Regions from separate parts of the Pseudomonas sp. JZ114 genome, predicted to be linked through region 2. Evidence: riboswitches for the same ligand, from Rfam matches in the RefSeq annotation. Region 2 holds a riboswitch; the other holds the start of a gene.
The links. Region 2 has a riboswitch for manganese ahead of mntP (manganese efflux pump MntP). Riboswitches for the same ligand answer to the same signal wherever they lie in the genome.
Positions count from the first base shown of each region.

Region 1 (11,396 bases), on a different replicon from region 2:
CAAATCAGGCTCCGACAGCAGAATACGATAGAACCGCGCAATAAAAGCCTCTAATGGCTGGTCGGCGTAAGCAGCCCAATGCCGGCTGAGGCAGTGATCGAAAAAGACATCGACCAGGATACCGCTGACGCGCCGGCGCGCCTCGGGAAAGCGTGCACGGGCACGATCGATCAAGGGATGGCTGTCGGTAAAGGCATCAATACGGCGATGCAGGCGGATAGCCTGTTCGATAGCCAAGGGCCAGCGATTATCGAGAGGACCTTTGACGAAGTCACCGTAAAGACTTCCCAGCAGCTGTTCACGATCTGAACCGCCAAGATGAAGATGAGCGAGATAATTCATGCCTGTCAGCTTACTACCTTGCCCCTGCGCCAGGGGCTTCTGCTAGGCTGGCAGTTCCGGCCAATAATCATAAGGACACCCCATGAGCCTAGCCCGTCGTGCCGCCTTTCTGGATTATGCCTCATTGGACCTGGGAGATCTGGATCCAGCTCCGTTGAAGGCAGCCTTCAGCGAATTCCACGTCTATCCGGCCACCGCGCCCGACGAGATTATCGAGCGCCTGCAGGCCGTGGAGGTGGCTATCGTGAACAAGGTCAGCCTGACCGCTGACTGCCTTTCTGCATGCCCATCGCTCAAGCTGGTACTGGTCAGCGCCACCGGCACCAATAATGTGGATCTGGACGCAGCACGCCAATATGGGATAACCGTCTGCAATTGTCAGGGGTACGGCACGCCTTCCGTTGCACAGCACACGTTCGCGCTCCTGCTGGCCCTGGCCACGCGACTGCCGGATTATCAGCGCGATGTTCAGGCCGGACGCTGGCAGGAAGCCAAGCAGTTCTGCCTGCTCGACTATCCCATCATGGAGTTGGAAGGCAAGACGCTTGGCATCCTGGGTCACGGTGAGCTTGGCGGTGCAGTTGCTCGCCTGGCGGAAGCATTTGGCATGCGTATCCTGCTGGGTCAGTTGCCTGGACGGCCAGTGCGCGAAGGCTACATACCGCTGGAAGCGCTACTGCCCCAGGTAGACGCGTTGAGCCTGCATTGCCCCCTTACCGACGCCACGCGCAACCTGATCGATGCTCCGCAACTGGCTGCCATGAAGCCCACCGCTTTTCTGATCAATACGGCTCGAGGCGGTATCGTGAACGAACAGGCATTGGCCGACTGCCTGCGGAGCGGTCATCTGGGAGGCGCCGCCACGGACGTCCTCACCCAGGAGCCGCCAAAAGGCGGAAATCCCCTGCTCGCCCACGACATTCCCAGGCTTATCGTGACGCCTCATAATGCATGGGGAAGCCGGGAGGCTCGCCAGCGGATCATCGGTCAGCTGACCGATAACGCAACCGCCTTTTTTGCGGGCGCGCCGACTCGCACGGTCTGCTAAGCTTCGCGCTTTTTTTACCGAGGACGCCCATGGATCCACGCAGCGAAGTCCTGCTCCGTCAGCCCGAGCATTTTCAAGGCCGAACCTTGCTGGCAGGATTACCTGCAGATGATCTATTGAGCCACCTCCCGGAGGCACATGGCTGGACCTGGCATGCAGGCGATGAGGCCTATTTCCAGGCTCGCTTTCCCGGGAGAGTCGACTTCGGAACCTCTACACCTGCTCAGCCATACGATACCGCCGTACTGTTCCTGCCCAAGTCCAGAGAGCTGACGGATTACCTGCTCAGCGTCTTGGCGGCCATGGTCCCTCAAGGGGCACTGTATGTGGTAGGCGAAAAGCGGGGTGGAATCGAGCGGGCTGCCAAACAGCTGGCTCTGCTGGGCGCCGCCAGCAAGCTGGACAATGCTCGGCACTGTCAGTTGTGGAAGGTCTCACATCCTGAGGCAGCCCCCGTCATGCTGCATGAGCGGGCCGAGCGCTTCGAGCTGGATGTTGCCGGTTCAATGCTTCATGTAGTCAGCCTGCCAGGTGTGTTCAGCCACGGGCGGCTCGACAAGGGGAGCGCCCTTCTGCTCGAACACCTCGATAATCTACCTGCTGGTGCGCTGCTGGATTTCGGATGCGGCGCAGGTGTAGTAGGTGCATCGCTCAAACAGCGCTATCCCCACAATGACCTTCATATGCTCGACGTGGACGCATTTGCGGTAGAGAGTAGCCGCCTGACCTTGGCTGCCAACAGGCTGGACGGCACCGTATTGGCTGGCGACGGTATCGCTGCGGCGCCCATTGGGCTGGCCGCCATTATCAGCAACCCGCCGTTTCACCAGGGCGTACACACTCATTATCAAGCCAGCGAGACCCTGCTACGCGAAGCCGTCCATCACCTGCGCCCAGGCGGCGAGCTACGTATTGTGGCCAACAGCTTTCTCAGGTATCCCCCACTGATCGAGCAATATCTGGGGCCCTGCAAGGTGTTGGCAGAGCGTGACGGCTTTCGTATCTACCAGGCCTTCCGCTGCTGATAGAGACAGCGTATCGCTCTTTTGAATTGCACCTGCCTGGATGTTTGGGCAGAATGCGCGCCGTCCTAGGGGAGTAGTCTCTGGCCATCAGCGCCAGGCGTCCGTCAACATACTTGGTCCTCGACCATGGCGTTCGCGACCTGCGGGTTTGACAAGACCTATGACATGCAGCCTTTACCCGGGGTGGGAAGGCATGCATGTCATTTGTCTAATTAATGCCCACCCCTTTTGGAAACCTGATGGAATCCCTGTTAGTCCCTACGCTGGTCGTCGCCCTTGCAGAAATAGGCGACAAGACTCAGCTGCTTGCTCTGTTGCTGGCTGCCCGATTTCGTAAGCCCTGGCCTATCATCATGGGAATGGTGGCTTCGACGCTGGCCAACCACTTTGTTGCCGGCGCCGTTGGCAGCTGGGTCAGCCGCTTCTTCAGCGAGACGGCCCTGAGTTGGATTCTGGCGATTTCATTTGTAGCCGTCGCCCTCTGGACGCTGATCCCGGACAAGCTGGACGAAGATGAGGCATCAGGCCTTAAAAAGAGCTCTGGACCTTTCCTGACAACGCTGGTGGCGTTCTTCCTGGCGGAAATGGGAGACAAGACACAAGTCGCCACGGTGATGCTGGCAGCCCAATACCCTCATTTCATTCTGGTCGTCATGGGCACGACACTGGGTATGCTTGTGGCCAACGTACCCGTTGTACTCGCAGGCAACTTTGCCGCTGACCGGCTGCCATTGGTGTTGATCCGCCGACTCGCCTCTACGGCATTCGGCATCCTGGCTCTCGCGGCGGCTTATCACGCGCTTGAACTAAGCGGTGCGTTCTAATTATTCCTTTCTGAGCATAAAAAAGCCCCGGCTATCAGCAGCCGGGGCTTCTGGTTCTCGATAGCCGACCTGTCACGACTTACGGCTGGCCTCATAGAACGGCATGACCTTGGGAATGGCAGCCTCCAGATTGCTCATCCGCTTGTCATCGGACGGGTGGGTGCTGAGTATCTCTGGTGACTGGTTACCATTACTCAGCTTGGCCATCTTCTGCCAGAGCGTCACGGCGGCATTGGGGTTATAGCCCGAGCGCGCGGCCAGTTCGAGCCCGATGAGATCTGCCTCGTTCTCGTTGGAACGGCTGAACGGCAAAGTCAGACTAACCTGGGTAACCTGATCCGCCACCTGCATACCACCCTGACCAATACCCAGCAGCGCCCCGCCGATATTCTGACCCATCTCGATGGCATAGGCGCGGGACATCTGCTCGCGGCTGTGTTCACGCAGTGCATGGGCAATCTCATGCCCGATCACAGCGGCCAGCTCATCGTCCGTAGGCTTCAGTTGATCAAGCAGGCCGGTATAAACAAAGATTTTTCCACCCGGGCCGCAGTTGGCATTCACTTCATCATTCTGGAGCACGTTGACCTGCCAATCCCAGTTGGCCGCATCCGCCCGCAGCGCAGACGTATGAGCAATCAACTGCTTGGCTATTGCCTGTACTCGCTTGCCCTGAGCCGTATCGTTGGCCAGCTTGCCGGCGTTTTTCGCCTCGGTAACCGTCTTCTGGTACGACTGCGAGTACATCTGGTTGACCTGATCAGCCGACAACATGCTGAACATATACTGCTTACGCTCAACCCCAACAGCATTTCCGCTAGTGGTATTCACCGCCTGACATGCGCTGAGCAGTACTGAAAGCGAAAGACCGACGATGGGTAAAACACGACGCATGACACTCTCCTGATTGCGCGACTGCGCAGATGGTAGGTCGCGCCGCCAGTCTCGACAACTCCTACCGACCAAGCGACGAGTGACACGGCTAGCAGTTCGGCATTGCCAGCCCAACGCCTAAAGCGGCGTCAGGCATTCCGGCCCGTCTACCGAGGGATCATTCACAATACCGGCAAGCACTCTCTCACGCAGCGGCATTGAGGGCTTCAGCAGGATCTCATTCAGGACGCGCGGCTCTGTCGTGGATGACAGCCAAGCGTCCCGTTCGGCCTCGGCCAGCACCAGCGGGCGACGGAGTCCTCCAGCGGGCTGAGTCAGCATGGCCACACTCAAATAGACCTGCCCCATGACCGGATAGGCCTCCCAGATGCCTGCAAAGAAAGCCAGCGGCTCGCCATTGATCATCCAGAAGGCCCGCTTGCGCGAAGTCCCTCGCCATTCATAAAACCCATTGGCCAGTAACAGGCAGCGGCGCTGGGCAAATGCTTCGCGAAACATAGGCTGATCCGCTACCGTTTCCGCCCGGGCATGGGTGGGCGTGCGCGAGAGATCCGTGAACCAGGCGGGCGTCAGGCCCCAACGGCCACTGTCGACACGACACTCGCCCTCATGGTGCCGCATGAATAGCACCTGGGCATGGGGAGAGATGTTCCAGCGCGGCTGATAGTCCGCTGGAAAACCGGTCATCCGAGTTACCTCGGGAGGCCAGCGAAACAAGGCGTAGCGTCCAGACATACACAACCAGGCAAGAAAACAAACAGAGCGATTCGGTTCGCCTTTTCAGGCAAAGCCGACTACCGCTTCAGCACAATAACACGGCCGGCCCGCTGTCCGGGTCCTCATAAGGCAATGGCTGAGCAGCGTTGTAATCGGCAATCAGCTCGCGGGCGCGCGGAGCATCTGCGTCATGCACGGCAATTCCCAGAAGCCCAATAGCAGGCAACTCGCCAATGGCGCCTATCAAATGGCGTCCCGCCAAATGCGCGTCAATACCCTCACTGTCCAGCATGGCCAGTAGCATTTCTGCCTCCAGGAGATCCCGCGGCTCATAGATCCTGAGCATCATTCATCCTCTCGCCGACTTTCGAGAGACCATGTCATACCCTCTGTGTGTAAGATAAAAAAGATAGGTCTGCAACAGACGGGGCAATCCTCATAGTACGACTGATCGCCACCCGACAGGTCTACCACCGCCTCGGCAGGTTCTCCGCAGTAAGGACACTCATACGGTTGGCTTTCCAGCATAATGGGCTCCTAATAGGCTCCGGCACCGTGTTTTTGCGATGATTGGAATCGCCAGGGGCGACATTAACGCCGTATTCGGCTTGCATCTCTCGCTGCGCGCTCTACTATGGCCGCCACTTTGCGACACGTGTCGCCACTTGTTATTAAAAAGAGAACGATATGGGCGAGTTCGAAGCCATTCGACCCTTCAACGATACAGAAGTCCCTGCCGTCTTGGCCCGACTCATCAATGATGAGCAGTTTATCGACATCCTGACCCGCTACCGCTTCCCCAAACTGTCCAGCCCGTTTGGATGGCTGCTCAAGCCTATGCTGCGCCATCGGCTGAGGCAGGAAGTGTCCGGTATCACCAGCGTCAGCATGCTTCAGGACAAACTGGAGCCTTATGTCGATCGTACGATCGAGAAAGCCACCGATGGTGTGACTTATTCGGGCCTGGATAATCTACGTAGCGGCTGTGCCTACTTGTTCATGGCTAACCACCGTGACATCGTTATGGATCCAGCTTTCGTAAATTACGCCGTGTATCATGCCGGGCTGCCAACCCCGCGCATCGCCATTGGCGATAACCTCTTGCAGAAGCCCTTCGTCAGCGACCTCATGCGCTTGAACAAGAGCTTTATCGTCCACCGCTCCATCACCGGACGGCGTGAAAAGCTTGCGGCGTATCAGACGCTTTCGGCTTATATCAATTACTCCATTCGCCAGGATGGCCAGTCCGTCTGGATCGCCCAGGCCGAAGGCCGGGCCAAGGATGGAGACGACCGCACCGACTCAGCCATCCTCAAGATGTTTCACATGGGCTGCAAGGACGACTCCTTTGCCGATATGGTAAAGGCGTTGCACATCGTGCCTGTGTCGATCAGCTATGAGTATGATCCCTGCGATCTGGCCAAGGCCCGTGAACTCTATATTCGTGAAACCACCGGCACCTATGCCAAGGCGCCTGGCGAGGATGACGTCAGCATTGCCTTGGGCATCACGGGCTACAAGGGACGCGTGCATGTGGAGTTTGGCGAGATGCTGACCGGCGAATTCAGCGATGCCAAGCAGCTGGCAACCGAAATGGACCGCCGCATCCTGACTAACTATCGACTTTTCCCTGCCAACCACCTGGCCTATGAGCGCTGGGACGGCCGTGACGAGTCACTGACCGTACCCTCGGCAGAAAGCCTGTTCCCAGCAGACGAGCTGGCTGAAGCTCGGCAGAAGTGGCAGGAGCGCCTCAATAACTGCCCTGCCGAATACCGCCTGCAGATGATCCGCCAATATGCCCAGCCTGTACTGAACAAGTATCGGCTCCTGGCAGGGCGACCACTGGATTAAGTTGGTTGAATCAAAAAAGCCCCGTTGCCGGGGCTTCTTCAGATAACAGGCTTACTGCCCGTTAAGAACCTGGGCGATAGTCTGGTCCTTGAAGACGCGGGTCAACGCATCGCTCAGCACATCGCTTACCAGCTTGGTATTGGTTGCCGTATTGGGTGCCATACCGAAACGCTGCTCCAGCGAGGCGCCATAGCGACCGCTGTAGCCACGCATGCTGTTACGCACATCCACCTTGAAGGTTGCGCCAATATTGGCCGAGGTGACGTATAGCTCCTTGGGCGACTGATACTTCAGTTCCGCCAGAGTCAGCGTCAGCTGGGGAGCATTGTAGGCATTGGCCGTTGGCGTGAAGCCCAGCAGACGAACCGCTGACTCCGCTTCAGCCTGAAGCTTTGGAATGACATCGTTGCTCTGGACCGACACGGTACTGGTTTCAGGATACAAACCGCCCCGAGTTCCCAGCGAGAATGACGAGCGACCGTCCACGACACGTACCGAAACAGGCTGCCCGTGCCCGACCGCAGCGATTGGGGCTGTCAGTTTGGGTTGCGGACTCAATTGCTGTGGACTGCTGGCACAGCCGGCAATAGCCAGTCCGGCAACAGCGATCAGACCAAGCAACAAGCGATTGCGCATGCTCTACTCCATCTTCATGTGGGTCGTTGATGGCAGGCAGTATACCCAGCCCGTGAATGCCTGACAGCACTGTATGAGCCGCCGCAAGCGAAACGCTGCAAACAGCCGGGCGACGTGCTCAAATAAATGCATCACGTACACACGAGGCATACCATGTCCATAAGACGCGCAACGCCTACAGACATTCCCTTGCTGGTCGAGATTTGGGAACAGGCCGTCAGGGCAACCCATCACTTTCTACCTGAGGACGACATCGACTTTTTCCGCCCGCTGGTGCGTGACAGCTACCTGCCCAGCCTGGAAACGTGGGTCAGCTTGTCCGATGACGATCAACCTGCAGGATTCATCGGTCTTACCCAGGCCAGCGTAGACATGCTTTTTGTTGATCCAGCCCGACATGGTCAAGGACATGGGAGGCGACTCTTGCGCCATGCGGCCGGGCTACACGGCCGACTAACGGTAGACGTCAACGAGCAGAACGATGGGGCCAAAGGCTTTTACCTGGCACAAGGGTTCACCGTGACAGGGCGCTCTGCCGTAGATAGCCTCGGCAAGCCTTACCCTATTCTGCATCTCAAGCAAAAGGCGTAAAAAAGCCCGCGTCCTTATCAAAGAGGCGGGCTTTTCAGAACAGGTGATCAGGCGTGAGCGCCACGCACCGCATCCACGTACGGCTCAGCCTTGCGATGGGCACGGATCAGATCGATGAAGTCCTGACCCTCTGCATCACGAGCGTCTAGGTCATAACCTGCTTCAACGAAGAAACCAACGAAACGTTCAAAGTCGTCAGCTCTCAATCCACGGTATGCCTTTACCAGTTTATGCAGGGAAGGCGGCGTATCATCGGCCGGTTCGACTGCGAGAAACAGCTTGATCTTATCGTCGCTGATTTCCTCGCCGATTACCTGCTTTTTGTCCTTACGCATCGCAAAGTACCTGTGCGGAAAACGAGAGGGCCGCATATTACTCCGCCCCACCCCGTCACTCAACGCCCAAAATCATGCTCAGCCGAGCGGTCAGGACTCGAAGCGGGCCGCCATCCAGTCTCGATAGGCCTGGGTTCCCGGCTCGCCCTCGCGCGGCGCCCAGGGGCCATACTCGTTATCCTGCAAGGCGCGGAAAGGGCCTGCCTTGCATTCGAAGATAACAGTATCAGTCTCAAGCACTACCAGCGAATGATAGAGGCCTGGAGGAAAATCGACCCCCACACAATCACCACCCGCTTCAAGCAGACGCTGTCCGGTCAGCGCTCCCTCTTCATCAAAGAACAGGACACCAATACGTCCCTTGAGCACTAGCAGCGTTTCGGCCTTGGTCAGGTCCATATGCCGGTGAGGCGCAATGTAGGTGTCTGGCTGCATGCCGATTGACAGGCGATGACAGGGCTCATCCATGGTATGAAAACCATGGTGGTAGCGCAGGCGAGGACTGTCTGCCGCCTGTTGGGTAAGCCCGGCGAACAGTACCTGATCGATGAACGCCGGACCCCGCATATCAGAGACCTTTTACCGCGTAGATACCGGGTGCGTTGCGCCAATAGCCCTTGTAGTCCATACCGTAGCCAAAAATGTAACGATCGATACAGGACAGCCCGGAATAAGTAGCTTTCAGGCCAGGAACGGCCTTGCGATCATGATCCTTATCGATCAGTACGGCTGTATGCACCGCCTTGGCACCGGCATGCTTGCAGAATTCGATGATGGCATTGAGCGTATGCCCTTCGTCGAGAATGTCGTCGACGATCAGTACATCACGGTCAATAAAGGAAATTTCCGGCTTGGCCTTCCAGAACAATTCACCGCCAGTTGTCTGATTGCGATAGCGGGTCGCATGCAGATAGGACATCTCCAGCGGAAAATTGAGCTTGGTTGCCAGCTTGCCGGCAAAGATCAAACCGCCATTCATCACGCAGAACATGACAGGATTACGGTCAGCCAGATCAGCCGTAATTGCCTCGGCCACCTTGCCAATGGCTGCCTCTACCTGGCTTTCGTCGAACAGGCAGTCGGCCTCCGCCATGACATTACGGATATGATCGAGATCGGCGGACATAGGGGACTCTCCAGACATGGTACACACCTGCCTGCGGGGCAGGCTTGGGTAAAAGGCGGCAAAGTTACCGGGCTAACCGTCGGCGAGCAAGCCAATCGCGACAAAACATCTGCCCGAAAGGGACCCTAATGATTTAATCTAGCGTAATTTTGCCAGTACGCCGGAGACCATTCCCATGCCCATCCATGAAATTCGACATCCGCTGATCCGCCACAAGCTTGGATTAATGCGGCGGGCCGATATTAGTACCAAAAATTTTCGGGAATTGGCACAAGAAGTCAGCGCCCTGCTCACCTATGAGGCTACAAAGGATCTTCCTGTCGAAAACGTCGACATCGAAGGCTGGTGTGGCACCGTAGCGGTTGAGAAGATTTCTGGCAAGAAGGTAACAGTCGTACCGATCCTGCGCGCCGGCATCGGCATGCTTGACGGCGTCCTCAGCCTCATTCCCAGCGCCAAGGTGAGCGTAATCGGCTTGGCGCGCAACGAGGAAACGCTTGAAGCCCATACCTATCTGGAAAAGCTCGTCGGCGAGCTCGATCGCCGTCTGGCCATGATCATCGACCCTATGCTGGCGACGGGCGGCTCCATGATTGCCACCATCGATATGCTCAAGAAAGCAGGTGCCAAAGAAATTCGTGCACTGGTCCTTGTAGCTGCACCGGAAGGCATTGCTGCGGTCGAAAAGGCTCACCCCGATGTCAGCATCTATACCGCCTCCGTAGATCAGCGTCTGGATGAGCATGGCTACATCCTGCCTGGACTTGGTGATGCCGGTGACAAGATCTTCGGCACCAAGCAAAAGGACACCTGATAGTGCAGTCTCATAACGATCCGCTATGGCGACAGATTTTGTCTGGCGCGCAAATGCTGTTTGTCGCCTTTGGCGCATTGGTCCTGATGCCGCTCATTACCGGCATGGATCCAAACGTTGCGCTCTTTACTGCCGGATTGGGTACGCTCTTGTTCCACCTTGTGACAGGCCGTCAAGTGCCGGTCTTCCTGGCGTCAAGCTTTGCGTTCATCGCTCCGATCATTGCGGCCAAGGCCGAGTTCGGCCTGCCTTCCGTGCTGGGTGGCGTGGTCGCGGCCGGTTTCGTGTATACCTTCCTGGGCCTGGCCGTTAAGCTCAAGGGGATTGGCTTCATCGACCGGCTCCTGCCCCCGGTCGTGATTGCACCAGTCATCATTTCCATTGGTCTTGGCATGTCCCCGGTGGCAGCTAATATGGCCATGGGCAAGGCTGGCGACGGCAGTGCGCAGCTGGTCCCCTATGCCACCGCCATGCTGGTCTCCATGCCTGCGCTGATAACCACGCTGATTGTGGCTATCTACGGCCGTGGCATTTTCAAGCTGGTACCGATCCTGGCAGGCATCATCGTGGGTTACACCCTTGCGTTCCTGTTTGGCCTGGTGCATACCGATGCGATTGCTGCAGCCCCCTGGCTGGCCGTTCCCCATTTTGTCGCCCCCGAATTCCACTGGGGAGCGATCCTGTTCATGGTGCCGGTCGCCTTGGCGCCAGCCATCGAACATGTGGGCGGCGTTATTGCCGTGGGTGGCGTCACTGGCAACAACTACCTGAAAAAACCTGGCCTGCACCGTACCTTGCTGGGTGATGGTATCGCCACTTCATCGGCCGGCCTGTTTGGCGGACCGCCCAATACGACCTACGCCGAAGTAACCGGCGCGGTCATGCTGACCAAGAATTACAACCCCAAGATCATGCTGTGGGCGGCCGGCTTTGCCATTGCCCTCGCCTTCGTCGGTAAATTCGGTGCCGCCTTGCAGAGCATTCCGGTGCCAGTCATGGGCGGCATCCTCTGCCTGCTGTTCGGTTCGATTGCCGTGGTCGGCCTCAATACCCTGATTCGTCATCAGGTCGATCTGTCCGAGGCACGTAACCTTGTAATCGTATCGGTGACCCTGGTCTTTGGGATCGGCGGCATCGTGATCGGTAATGGCGAGGTTGGTCTGAAGGGCATTTCGCTTTGCGGCATTGTA
Region 1 covers NZ_CP069256.1:3,317,632-3,329,027, forward strand. The annotation lists gene JQR90_RS15690 (ACP phosphodiesterase) at 1-342, opposite strand, end outside; gene JQR90_RS15695 (2-hydroxyacid dehydrogenase) at 425-1,390, shown strand; gene JQR90_RS15700 (methyltransferase) at 1,420-2,415, shown strand; yybP-ykoY riboswitch at 2,472-2,638, shown strand; gene JQR90_RS15705 (TMEM165/GDT1 family protein) at 2,655-3,239, shown strand; gene JQR90_RS15710 (M48 family metallopeptidase) at 3,312-4,133, opposite strand; gene JQR90_RS15715 (SOS response-associated peptidase) at 4,251-4,868, opposite strand; gene JQR90_RS15720 (DUF2007 domain-containing protein) at 4,936-5,196, opposite strand; gene JQR90_RS15725 (CPXCG motif-containing cysteine-rich protein) at 5,196-5,378, opposite strand; gene JQR90_RS15730 (1-acyl-sn-glycerol-3-phosphate acyltransferase) at 5,538-6,704, shown strand; gene JQR90_RS15735 (YajG family lipoprotein) at 6,756-7,340, opposite strand; gene JQR90_RS15740 (acetyltransferase) at 7,494-7,931, shown strand; gene JQR90_RS15745 (PA4642 family protein) at 7,979-8,266, opposite strand; gene JQR90_RS15750 (WbuC family cupin fold metalloprotein) at 8,357-8,833, opposite strand; gene JQR90_RS15755 (hypoxanthine-guanine phosphoribosyltransferase) at 8,835-9,392, opposite strand; gene upp (uracil phosphoribosyltransferase) at 9,568-10,206, shown strand; gene JQR90_RS15765 (uracil-xanthine permease family protein) at 10,260-11,396, shown strand, end outside.
Region 1: it holds a riboswitch for manganese, as region 2 does, so the genes downstream of both, JQR90_RS15705 (TMEM165/GDT1 family protein) here and mntP (manganese efflux pump MntP) in region 2, are expected to answer to the same signal.

Region 2 (11,396 bases):
AAGCCGTACCGGGGCATCTTCCTGACGCCGGAGGGGGAAGCGCTCGCCCAAGCCAGCCGTGAACGGCACCACATTGTCGAGTCCTTCCTCCTGGCCCTGGGAGTGGATCCAAGCGTTGCCCGACGTGACGCGGAAGGTATCGAACACCATGTCAGCAGCGAAACGTTGGACATCTTTCGCCGCTTCGTGGAAGCCAAGCACGGCTGACCTTTTATAAGGGCGTTCAACTCAAATCATGCAACGGCTTGTCCAGTGCAGGCCCAACGGTAAAGTCCGAGAATACGATTTCCAGGCCAGCGCGTTCGGGCGTGCAGCAGAACGGTCCGACTTCAACGGCGCTGGAGCCTGGAAAATAGGCCAGCCTTAGCAATGGCCACTCTTGCCCATCCAGCGAATACTGAATTCTCAAGGCGTTGTCCTTGAGAGTCGCCCTGAGCCAGAAGGTATCAGGCTCGCCCGGCAGTGCACCTACAGCCCAGTCCGAATGGCCCAGCGTCAACACACTACCGATGAGGCGTTGGCCATCACTGACCTCTATGCCCGCTTTACACCATGTGGTGTTGTTCAGACGGATCATGAGTCCTGCCTGATCATAGAGTTCGCTGAACCGACCCTCCACTTTCACCGTTGCCGTGAAGTCACCTCCTGCGGCGACGTGAAACCAATGTCCGGTGTCTCTGATAAAGCCATAATAAGTCTCGCGCCAGAAGTCGGTACGCGCATCCGTTGTCACGCGCAGGTGATCATTCTCAAGTGCCCAGCGGCTGGGCTCGTTCAACCATTTGCAGTGATTCCACATGATCTGGACTCCAGGGGTCAGTGCGAAGGAGGGTTGGTACGATCGGCGTTGTCTATTGTTCTCAGCACCCGGCAGGGGTTACCTACCGCCACCACATGGGCCGGGATATCTTTCGTTACGACGCTACCTGCGCCAATGACAGCGCCTTCGCCAATCGTCACGCCTGGCAACACCGTAACGCCGCCGCCAATCCAGACGTTGTCGCCGATGGTAATGGGATGCGCATATTCCAGACCCTGGTTTCGTCGTTCTGCATCCAGCGGATGGCCAGCCGTGTAGAGTCCTACGTTGGGCGCTATGAATACGTTGCGGCCAATGCTGACCTTGGCGCAGTCCAGAATCACCAGATTGACATTGGAATAGAAGTTTTCTCCCAGCTCAATGTTATAGCCGTAATCACAATGAAAGGGCGCTTCGATGAGGACATGCTCTCCTGTCTTGCCCAACAGCGTTTTCAAAATATGCTTTTTGCCTTCAAGGTCCCGAGGATCAAGGTGGTTATAAGCATGAACCTGAACCTTGGCCTCCAGACGCTGCTGGATAAGCTCGGCATCATTGTTGGCGTCATAGAGCAGGCCGGCGGCCGCTTTTTCGCGTTCATTCATGGCAGGCTTCCTTGATTCGACGTTCCGAATGCAATCGACTGTCTCGTACAGCAGGTGCCAGCAGAACCGTTGCAGCCACCAATACCAGCACAACCACCATGGCCATGCGTAACCCGTAGGCTTGTCCAATGAAGCCCAGCGAGGGCGGGCCGATCAGAAAGGCGAGATAGCCCACGGTTGCCACGGCTGCTACCCGCTTGGCCGACTGTTCGCCAGAGTCGCCGGCAGCAGAGATCCCCACCGGAAAACCCAGCGATGCACCAAGCCCCCAGAAGAGTACGGAGGCCGCCGCCAAGATGGGGTTGTCAGAGAACGACACGAGGGCGATACCCAACGCACCGGACAGGGCACTGGCCCGTATGACAGCCTCTCGGCTGAATCGCTGGAGGATATAAGTGCCTGAGAAGCGCCCTATCGTCATGGCCGTGGTAAAGCCGGCATACACGAGTGCGCTGGACGCAGGATCGAAACCGTGTCCATCGACCATCAACAGCGGCAGCCAGTCGGTGGCGGAGCCTTCCGCCAGGGCAAGCGCCAGTACGATCAGACCGATCATGATCAGCGTCTTGTCTTTCCAGGGTTTGAAAGGCGTGACCGACTGCTGCTCTGTCTTGGCGGTCTGCGTCTGCCCGGTACCCGGGGGGATGGCGAGGCACGCCCAGACGCAGGGAAGCAGGGTTGCCGCGCCCATGAGAATAAGGTGCCAGAAGACCGGCAGCGAAAGATGAGTCAGTCCCAGGCTGATCAGCGAGCCTGCCAATGTGCCAAGGCTGAAGCAGCCATGAAGCGCGGGCAGAAGCGGTTTGCATGTAGTGGTTTCAAGTTCGGCGCCCTCGATATTGATGGCGATGTCCGAAAGGCCAAGGCCCAGGCCGAACAGAAAAAGCCCGGCAAACACGCCCATGGCCAGCGAGGCAGTGGAGGCTCCAGCAATGGCCAGAAACCCGAAGTAGACTAATACCAGCCCGCCACCAATGACGGGTCGGGTACCCACGCGGCTCACCAGGCGGCCCGAGGCAAGCACGCCGAGCATGGCGCCCAATGACAGGCCGAACAGGATCATGCCCATCTCACTGGTCGAGGCACTCAGCAAGTCCCGGATATCGGGTGTCCGGGTTACCCATGACGCCAACAGGAGTCCGGGGATCAAAAACAGTACAAACAGAGCGGTACGTCTGCGCCGAATCGCGGGAGTCACGGATTTACTCCATCCTAGGTAAAACAAAATCAGGGCTTATGTGTACGTTCGTACACATGGTAGCCTGTTCGTTCCATCCGTCCACCCGACCTATACGGTTACGTTGCATTGTTTTCGGAGACTGACACGGCATGCCCTCTGAACGACGTCTGGATCCTGAGCGAAGGAGTCGCATCATTGATGCCACTCTGGAGGTCATCGCGCGTGATGGCGTGTCAGGCGCTACCCACCGCCGCATTGCAGCCGTGGCTGATGTGCCACTGGGCTCCATGACCTACCACTTTGACGGCATCGAGCACTTGCTCAAGGAAGCGTTCACCCGTTTTGCCTGGTCCATTTCTGCCCGCTTCGATGCTCTCCTGGGCGCAGCCAAGACACCCGAGCAAGCTCTCGACGCCGTGGCGGATGTGATCTGTGGCGATTTCTGGCAGGAAGACAATGGTCGTGTCATGACGCTTTCCTACGAACTCTACGCCTACGCGAGTCGCAACCCCGCAATGAAGTCGATCATGCAGGACTGGATGTTTCGCAGTCAGCGGGCACTGGCGCAGCATTTCGATGCACGCACTGCCAGAACGCTAGATGCTCTGATCGAAGGGCTGACCATACATCGCTCCGTTGAGCAAGAGCCGACGACCCGTGAAGATGTTCTGCGGGTGATCAGGTTGATCGTCAACGGCTGAATGCATTTGTCTACGCGGATTCGCTTGCGTCTAATAGTTAATTATATTAACCATTAGACAGAGGTAACCGCTGCTGTCATCCGGTGTCGCCTCTGTGATTGCTCTTTGACTGCTCCGACAATAAACACAAGAAGGACGCACCATGAAGCGAACCATTACCCACAAGACGCTGGCCGTTGCCGGCTGCCTGAGTGCTTTAGCTTTTGTTATTCCCCTCGCCAGCGCTGACTCCACCCTCTCGTTGCAAGGTAGTTGCACCTCGCTGGCACGCAAGCTTGCCAGGCTTGATAACACTCTGATTGACACAGCCACGCGGATTGATGCCGGTGAGCTCAAGGTCGGCGGGCATGATATTGCGGCCCACTGCCTGATTCAGGGGCGCATGAATCCTCGAACTGGTATCGATGGCGTCCATTATGCCGTTGGCTTTGAGATGCGCTTGCCCCTGGCCTGGAACGGACGGTTCTTCTATCAGGCCAATGGCGGGCTGGATGGCAGTGTAGTTACCGCTACAGGCGGGCTGGGCGGAGGGCCGGTCACTAATGCCCTCGATAAAGGCTTTGCCGTTCTGAGCTCCGATGCCGGTCATACGGCGCAACAGAACATGACATTTGGCATCGACCCACAGGCCCGTCTCGACTATGGCTATCAGGCGGCCTTGAGACTGACGCCCATGGCCAAGCAGGCGTTACAGATAGCCTATGGCAGGCGGCCTGAACACTCCTACTTCGGTGGATGCTCCAATGGCGGTCGGCATACCTTTGTAGCCATGAATCGGCTGGCGAACGACTACGATGGCTTCCTGGCCGGCGCACCGGGCTATCGGCTTCCCCTGGCAGCGGTAGCCAGTATCTTTGGGGCGCAGCAGTATGCCAAGGTCGCAACGGATCCCAATGACCTGTCTACTGCATTCACTGCCCAGGAGCGTGCCTTGGTTGCAAAACGCGTCCTGGCACGTTGCGATGCCTTGGATGGTGCTACCGATGGGCTTGTGCAGGATTACCCGCGCTGCCAGCGTACGTTCAGCCTGTGGCGAGATGTTCCCACCTGTCGGGGTGAGCGCAACGGTCAGTGCCTGAGCATTGCGCAGAAGCGTGCCATAGACCCTATTTTCAAGGGAGCTACAACGCGGGTGGGCAAGCGATTCTATTCGAGTTTCCCCTATGACAGCGGTCTTGCGACCAAGGATGTAGCTTCCTGGGAGTTCGAGTCGCCTATCAGCCGTGACTCATTGGCTGTGGGTATTGTATTTGGCGTACCGCCGGTAAGCCCGGCGACGTTCGATGGCAAGTCGCTGGCCCTCAACAGCTCCATTGATGATCTGCTCGCACGAATCACACGTTCCAATGCGATCTACACCGAATCCGCCATGCGATTCATGACACCCCCGGATCCTACCCATCTTGAGTTACTGAGACAGCGGGGAGCCAAGGTCATGGTGTATCACGGTGTCAGCGATCCTATTTTTTCGGTCGACGATACCGTGGCTTGGTATGAAGGACTCCAGAAAAGCAATCGCGGTCAAGCAGAGCGCTTTGCCCGCTTGTATACCGTACCGGGCATGGGACATTGCCAAGGCGGACCGTCCACCGATCAATTCGACATGCTGACGCCTCTGGTCAATTGGGTTGAAAAGGGCAAGGCGCCAGAGCAGGTCATCGCCACCGCACGCGGCGTAGGTAATGCAGGCGGAGTGAATGCTGACGTTCCGGCGGACTGGTCACCTGCACGGACACGCCCACTGTGTCCTTACCCGCGTATTGCCCTGTACAACGGCACCGGCGATATCGAGTCGGCAGCAAGTTTCAGCTGCCGTGAACGGCCCCGTGGCTCGTCTGGAAACACGGAGCTGTAAGTCTGGTAGAGGCGCTCCGAGGAATGCTTCGGAGCGCTTCTGGTTTACTGGCCGTTTCTGGCCATTTTCAAAGGCAGACCGCACCGTGCATTACTGGTGCGTTGTAACAGGTGTGGCGGCCACATGCCTGGAATAGGCTGGGCCAGACGGATTTTAAGAAACTCGGTCGCGTCTGCTGCCCGCTCGCGACCACCACCGCCCGGAAAGTTGTTATCGTTGACCACCAGCAGGGTGCGCTCGTCCAGCGGCAGCACGTCTTCGATGGTGACATAGGGGAAGGTGAATACATTTGAGCCATCGCCGTTCAGGTCGTCTGGATCATCCAGGCGCATCAGATCGACCAGTTCGGTCTTGCGTACCACACCGCCATTAGGCACGGCACGGGTGTCGATCAGGTAGATCCGCTTGAACGGGACGCCATTGGTGGCTGTGCCGCCGTTACGCTCGATGACCAGAAAGCGATTATCGTCGATGGCTGTCATGTCCCCAATAGCATTGCCAGCAGCTTGGGTACGATAAAAATAGGTAACGCCCGTGAAGCGCTCATGATCGATGTCGAATTCGTTGATACGCAACTGGTTAGCCGGATCACCTGTCACCGGTTTTTCCAGTAGGGCATACAATTTGTCACCACGGGGGTTGATAGCCATACCCTCAAACCCACCCGAGCCGCCCAGGTTGGCCGTGGCCTTTCCTGCCACAACGTCCTTGTTTTCCGGCGCGTAAACGCCTGGGAGTGGGATTTCGCTCCGCAATACGGTTCCTGAGCCGTCTGTCTTGACCAGATAAGGTCCGAACTCATCGCCAAACCACAATGCACAGTTCTTGTCACGGCGCACGGACTCGACGTCCAGATCAGCACCCGTGATCAGGCGAGAGAACTGAATGGCGGGATCCACTTCGGGATTGGTGCTCTTGTTGTAGTAGTGAGCGTAATCCGCCTGGATAGGCATGGTCAGTTTACGGTTGACATCGTTGAGCGTGATTCGCGACGGCTCGGTAAAGCGAGCCAGAGGCATGCCGGTCAGAGCATTGCTTGCGGTAACCGTACCGGTACCGCCGCGGCGGGTCTTGAAATCAACCCGTGCGCTATACAGACGCAGCAGGGCATCGGCAGAGTTGGCCTGAGTGCCGAAGCCATTGTCTGTCAGGAACAGAAAACTGTTTTCATCAGCGCCTGGCAACACCGCGGAAAGCCCCTGTACGGGCTGGCGGCCCTGATAAGGCGGCACAAAGGTGCCATACGGATTTGGACTGATGAACTGGCCAGAAGTAGGCCCATCGGAAAACGTATCAGGTGGCATGACAGCCCAGCCTACCAGCGTGTTATTGGGAGACGCTAGCGCATGGGTGGACAGCGCAGCCGCCAGCGCGACCCAGAGAGGCCGTACTTTTTTCATTGTTATCTTCTCCGTCCAGGAAGTGAGTGTACCGGTCGCAAGCCCATGGCATCTGCTCCAGTGGTGCTGAGCACAATACGGCGCAAGTGTGTCAGGCATATGGCACCGAGCCGCACGGCTGGCGGTACGTTGACGCCTGTGTCAGTGGGAGAGGTATACGCTGAGGTTATACAGGCTCAAGGTGCCTGAGGCCCTTTCGAGCCTATAAAGTGGCGGCAAAACATAGCCATGGCTAAAAAGATTAGCTCTATCTATCTGATAGACTTGATAAATTTCTTTGTGTATTGTGGCGGCTTCTTTGGGGAGTAGCCTGCTTTCGAATGCTTCGAAAGTGTTTATGTCAACATTCTCGGCATGCATGCCGTGGCATAAACGACCACCCGGTTGGCGAGACCATTGATATATCCGCGTTCAGGATCGGGCGCGTGGATATGTCATTGGACGTTAGCCCGATCGGTACGGAAATCGTGAATCCAGCTGCTCTCGTCTTACTTGCCTTAGCCATGTCCACGGATGCGTTCGCCGCTGCGGTGGGCAAAGGTGCCAGCCTGCATAAGCCTTGTCTGCGAGAAGCGCTACGCACCGGTGCGATCTTTGGCACCATTGAGGCCATCACACCCGTCATTGGCTGGGCTGCCGGCCTTGCAGCTGCTCAGTTTGTACAAGAGTGGGATCACTGGATTGCCTTTACGCTCCTGTTGGGTCTGGGTCTGCGCATGATCTGGTCTGGCGTGAGAGAAGCAGAAGAGGTCGAGGAAAAGCCCACTCAGCACTCGTTCTGGTTGCTCGCCATTACGGCGGTAGCCACCAGTATCGATGCCCTGGCGGTCGGCGTGGGGCTTGCTTTCATCAACGTCAATATCATCGGCGCGGCGCTGGCTATCGGCTTAGCGACCATGATCATGGTGACTATTGGCGTCATGTTGGGGCGCGTGATGGGGGCTGTCATTGGCAAGCGGGCCGAGATCATTGGTGGGGTAGTGCTAATCGGTATCGGCTCGGTCATTCTGCATGAGCATTTGACCGCAGTAACCGGCTGATCCGGCTGGGTGCCGTCGGTAATCGTTGATCAATTACGTCCTGTTTCATGTTTTAAAACCAGAGCGCCTGCAGGATGTCTGCAGGCGCTCTGGTGTTTTGGGGAAGCGTTCCTGAGAAGGACTGGCGCTTCCAGGCTGCTTCGTTAACGCTGAACGTTAGGGAAGCGCTGCTTCAGGTAAGTATCCACTTCATTAAAGTCATAGCCCTGCTCTTTGGCCTTAAGGGCAAGGTCTGATACGCATTTCGGACTTGGCGCATCTGCTGCCTCATCTTTACAGACGTCCGGCTGGGCCTGGGTAATGTATTCGCTGACTGAAGGTCTGGGTTTGACGGCATCGCCATCAAAGGTCTCGGACTTGGGCAGAATGAACTTGTTGACCACGATGGCAAACAGGATTCCCAGGATCGCAAGCGTTATGACATACGTAGCCGTAATGCGTTTACGCTTCGGGACATTCTCTAACTGGCTCAAATCAGCACTCCTTTCTAGAGGGATCGATAACATTGTCCTTCGGTTACGATTTAGTAACCCGCTTGTGACCAGAAGTTCAGCATTTTGCCGTGCAGGACGTTGATCCGAATCAATAAGGCGTCGATGTGGGAGTGAGCTAACAGGCCGGGCTGCGGATTTTCAGTGTTTCAGCCTGATAGGTTTTCCACTTATAAAGTGAATATGCTTGTGGATAATTACGGCTAGCCCATATACGGCAAGGGCTGGACAGAGTTGATCATTTTTTGATCAGTTTGAGATTGGGCAGCGACCAGCAGTAACCGGATCGCTTTGATTCATAAGGCGCCGGCGCGATAGGGTGAAAAGGTGGGGCCATACCCATCCTTCCAGACTCTCAAACCAAACGCCCCCGTTAGTACGGGGGCGTTTGGTTTCATCGGGTACAGTGCTATTTAGACCTGAGCGCTGCGCTCCTTGATTTCCTGGTGCAGAATGCGGTCGTTTTCGGAGTAATCGACCGGGCAATCGATTACATGTACGCCTGGTGTGTTCACGCAGCGCTCAACCAATGAGGCGAATTCCGCAGCGCTTTCCACCCGATGGCCCTGAGCGCCATAGCTTTCGGCATAACGGACAAAGTCCGGGTTACCGTAGTCCAGACCATAATCTTCAAAGCCCATCTGTGCCTGCTTCCAGCGGATCATGCCGTATCCGTCATCACGCAGAATGATGACCACAAGGTTCATCTTCAGGCGTACAGCGGTTTCCAGCTCTTGACTATTCATCATGAAGCCGCCGTCACCGCATACGGCAACGATAGGCGTCTGTGGATGAACCAGGCGTGCCGCCATGGCAGAAGGAAGACCAGCACCCATGGTAGCCAATGCGTTGTCCAGCAACACCGTGTTAGGCATGTAGGCCTTGTAGTTACGGGCAAACCAGATCTTGTAGATACCGTTATCCAGCGCCACGATACCATCCGACGGCAGCACCTTGCGCAGGTCTGCAACCATACGCTGCGGGTACATCGGGAAGCGGTCATCTGTGGAGCCTTCGGAGACATGAGCCTCGTTGGCTTCACGAATGGTCAACAGGCGGTCGAAGTCCCAGGTTGGTTGAACTTCAATGGCTTCCTTGATTTGCCAGATGGCATTGGCGATATCGCCTACCACTTCTACCTGAGGGAAATACACCGGATCGACTTCGGCCGAGCGGAAGTTGATGTGGATGACCTCCGTACCTCCACGCACCATGAAGAACGGTGGCTTTTCGATGACGTCGTGGCCAATGTTGACGATCAGATCAGCCGACTCCAGCGCACGGTGCACGAAGTCACCGGCCGACAGCGCCGCGTTACCCAGGAAACGGGGATGACGCTCATCCACCACCCCTTTACCCATCTGGGTGGTAATGAACGGAATACCCGTCTTTTCAATTAACTGACGCAGCACGCGCGCCGTCATCTTGCGATTGGCCCCCGCACCGATGACCAGGACTGGGCTGCGTGCGCCTTCCAGCTTGGATATGGCCGCCTGGATGGACTTGTATTCAGCGATGGGTCGGCGGGTCAGGCTGGGTGGAATCGGGGTGCTTTCAGTCTGCTCAGCCGCGATGTCTTCTGGAAGTTCCAGGTGAACCGAACCGGGCTTTTCTTCTTCAGCCAGACGGATCGCTTCACGGATACGCGAAGGGATATTGTCGGCAGAAGCCAGCTGGTGGGTGTACTTGGTAATCGGGTCCATCATGCCGCAGACATCGATAATCTGGAAACGGCCCTGCTTGGACTTCTTGATCGGCTTCTGCCCGGTGATCATCATCATTGGCATGCCGCCCAGGTAGGCATAGGCGCCTGCAGTCACAAGGTTTGTGGCGCCTGGGCCTAACGTCGACAGACACACGCCGGTCTTACCGGTCAGACGACCATAGGTCGCCGCCATGAATCCGGCGGATTGTTCGTGACGTGTCAGGATCAGTTTGATCTGGCTGGAACGGGAGAGCGAGTCCAGCAGGTCCAGGTTTTCTTCCCCAGGAATACCAAAGATGTATTCCACACCTTCGTTTTCCAGACAACGTACGATCAAATCAGAGGCCTTGGCCATCACTTTTTCCTTCAGGTAGGGCGGTTAGAGAAGCTCCGACCCAAGGGTGCAATGCTGATAGTGATTTGTCCATGCCGCATGGGCCGTAGAAGAACAAATTCAGTAAAAAAATTCATTTTTTTGCAAAAAAAGCGGGGCGGAACAGACGAAATGTAGTGGTTTAGATCAATAGCTACATGCTGACGCCTTAGCCTGACCGGATGCTAGTGAAGTGAGGCAATTTATAGCCAGCCTTAGGTTGTCTTTAAGGGTGCAAGGGGCTCTTTCAAGTTCGTACGGTAGATCTGCATGGATACGGAAGAGATAACGTTAAGCCTGGGCCGTGACTGGAACCCTTCAGCAACATCAGTAATCAAGCGCTTTTAAGAAGTTGCCCAAGTCTGCTGGCCAGCGGAGCAAACAGTTCCGTCGCCGTATTGCCATATCCAATTACCAAGCCGTTGTCCTCGCGCAGCGGTGACAAGGTATAACGTGACAGAGCCGCTGGAGCCATATTGTAGCGACTGGCCGCTTCAACTACCTTCTGATCACAACAATGTGCGGGTAGACGTAACGTCAGATGCATTCCCGCATTTCCACCCATGAGTTCATAGGGCATAGGGATGAACTGCTGGAGCGCGGTGCGCAAGATCTGTTGGCGCTCACGGTACAGACGCCTCATACGGCCTAGATGACGGCTGAAATGTCCCTTCTCGATAAAGGATGCCATCGCCAATTGCTCATGACGATGTCCTCCACGCAGCATTTCTGTCAGGGAGGCGCGGGTCGCTACCATCAGTGAGTGAGGCAGTACCATGAAACCCAGGCGAAGCGCTGGAAACATGGTTTTGCTGAAGCTGCCGATATACACCACCGGCGCATTCAGGACGAGGCCTTGCATGGCTTTTACAGGCTCACCGAAATGGCGAAACTCGCTGTCATAATCATCTTCAATGATCCAGGCGCCATGCGCCCGTGCGTGCTCAATCAATGCCAGACGCCGGCTTACGCTAAGCACTGACCCCATGGGATATTGATGAGAGGGAGTGGTGTAGATCAGGCGAGGTGGAGCAGTAACCCAGTCAGCGGCTGCTACTGCCAACCCTTCTGTATCGACCCGTTTGGGAACGATATGTAGATCACCTGCACGCATTGCAGTCTTTATACCCCGGTAGCCAGGATCTTCAATCCAGGCCGTATCGCCTGGATTGGTCAGCAGGCGAACAGATAGCGCCAGGGCTTCCTGGGTTCCTTCGGTAATGATGATCTGCTCTGCCGTGCAGTTA
Region 2 covers NZ_CP069257.1:880,172-891,567, reverse strand. The annotation lists gene mntR (manganese-binding transcriptional regulator MntR) at 1-207, shown strand, start outside; gene JQR90_RS23505 (DUF1349 domain-containing protein) at 224-799, opposite strand; gene JQR90_RS23500 (sugar O-acetyltransferase) at 817-1,404, opposite strand; gene JQR90_RS23495 (MFS transporter) at 1,397-2,602, opposite strand; gene JQR90_RS23490 (TetR/AcrR family transcriptional regulator) at 2,734-3,285, shown strand; gene JQR90_RS23485 (tannase/feruloyl esterase family alpha/beta hydrolase) at 3,428-5,140, shown strand; gene JQR90_RS23480 (esterase-like activity of phytase family protein) at 5,185-6,540, opposite strand; yybP-ykoY riboswitch at 6,834-6,998, shown strand; gene mntP (manganese efflux pump MntP) at 7,008-7,580, shown strand; gene JQR90_RS23470 (hypothetical protein) at 7,724-8,053, opposite strand; gene JQR90_RS23465 (acetolactate synthase large subunit) at 8,485-10,131, opposite strand; gene JQR90_RS23460 (PLP-dependent aminotransferase family protein) at 10,484-11,396, opposite strand, start outside.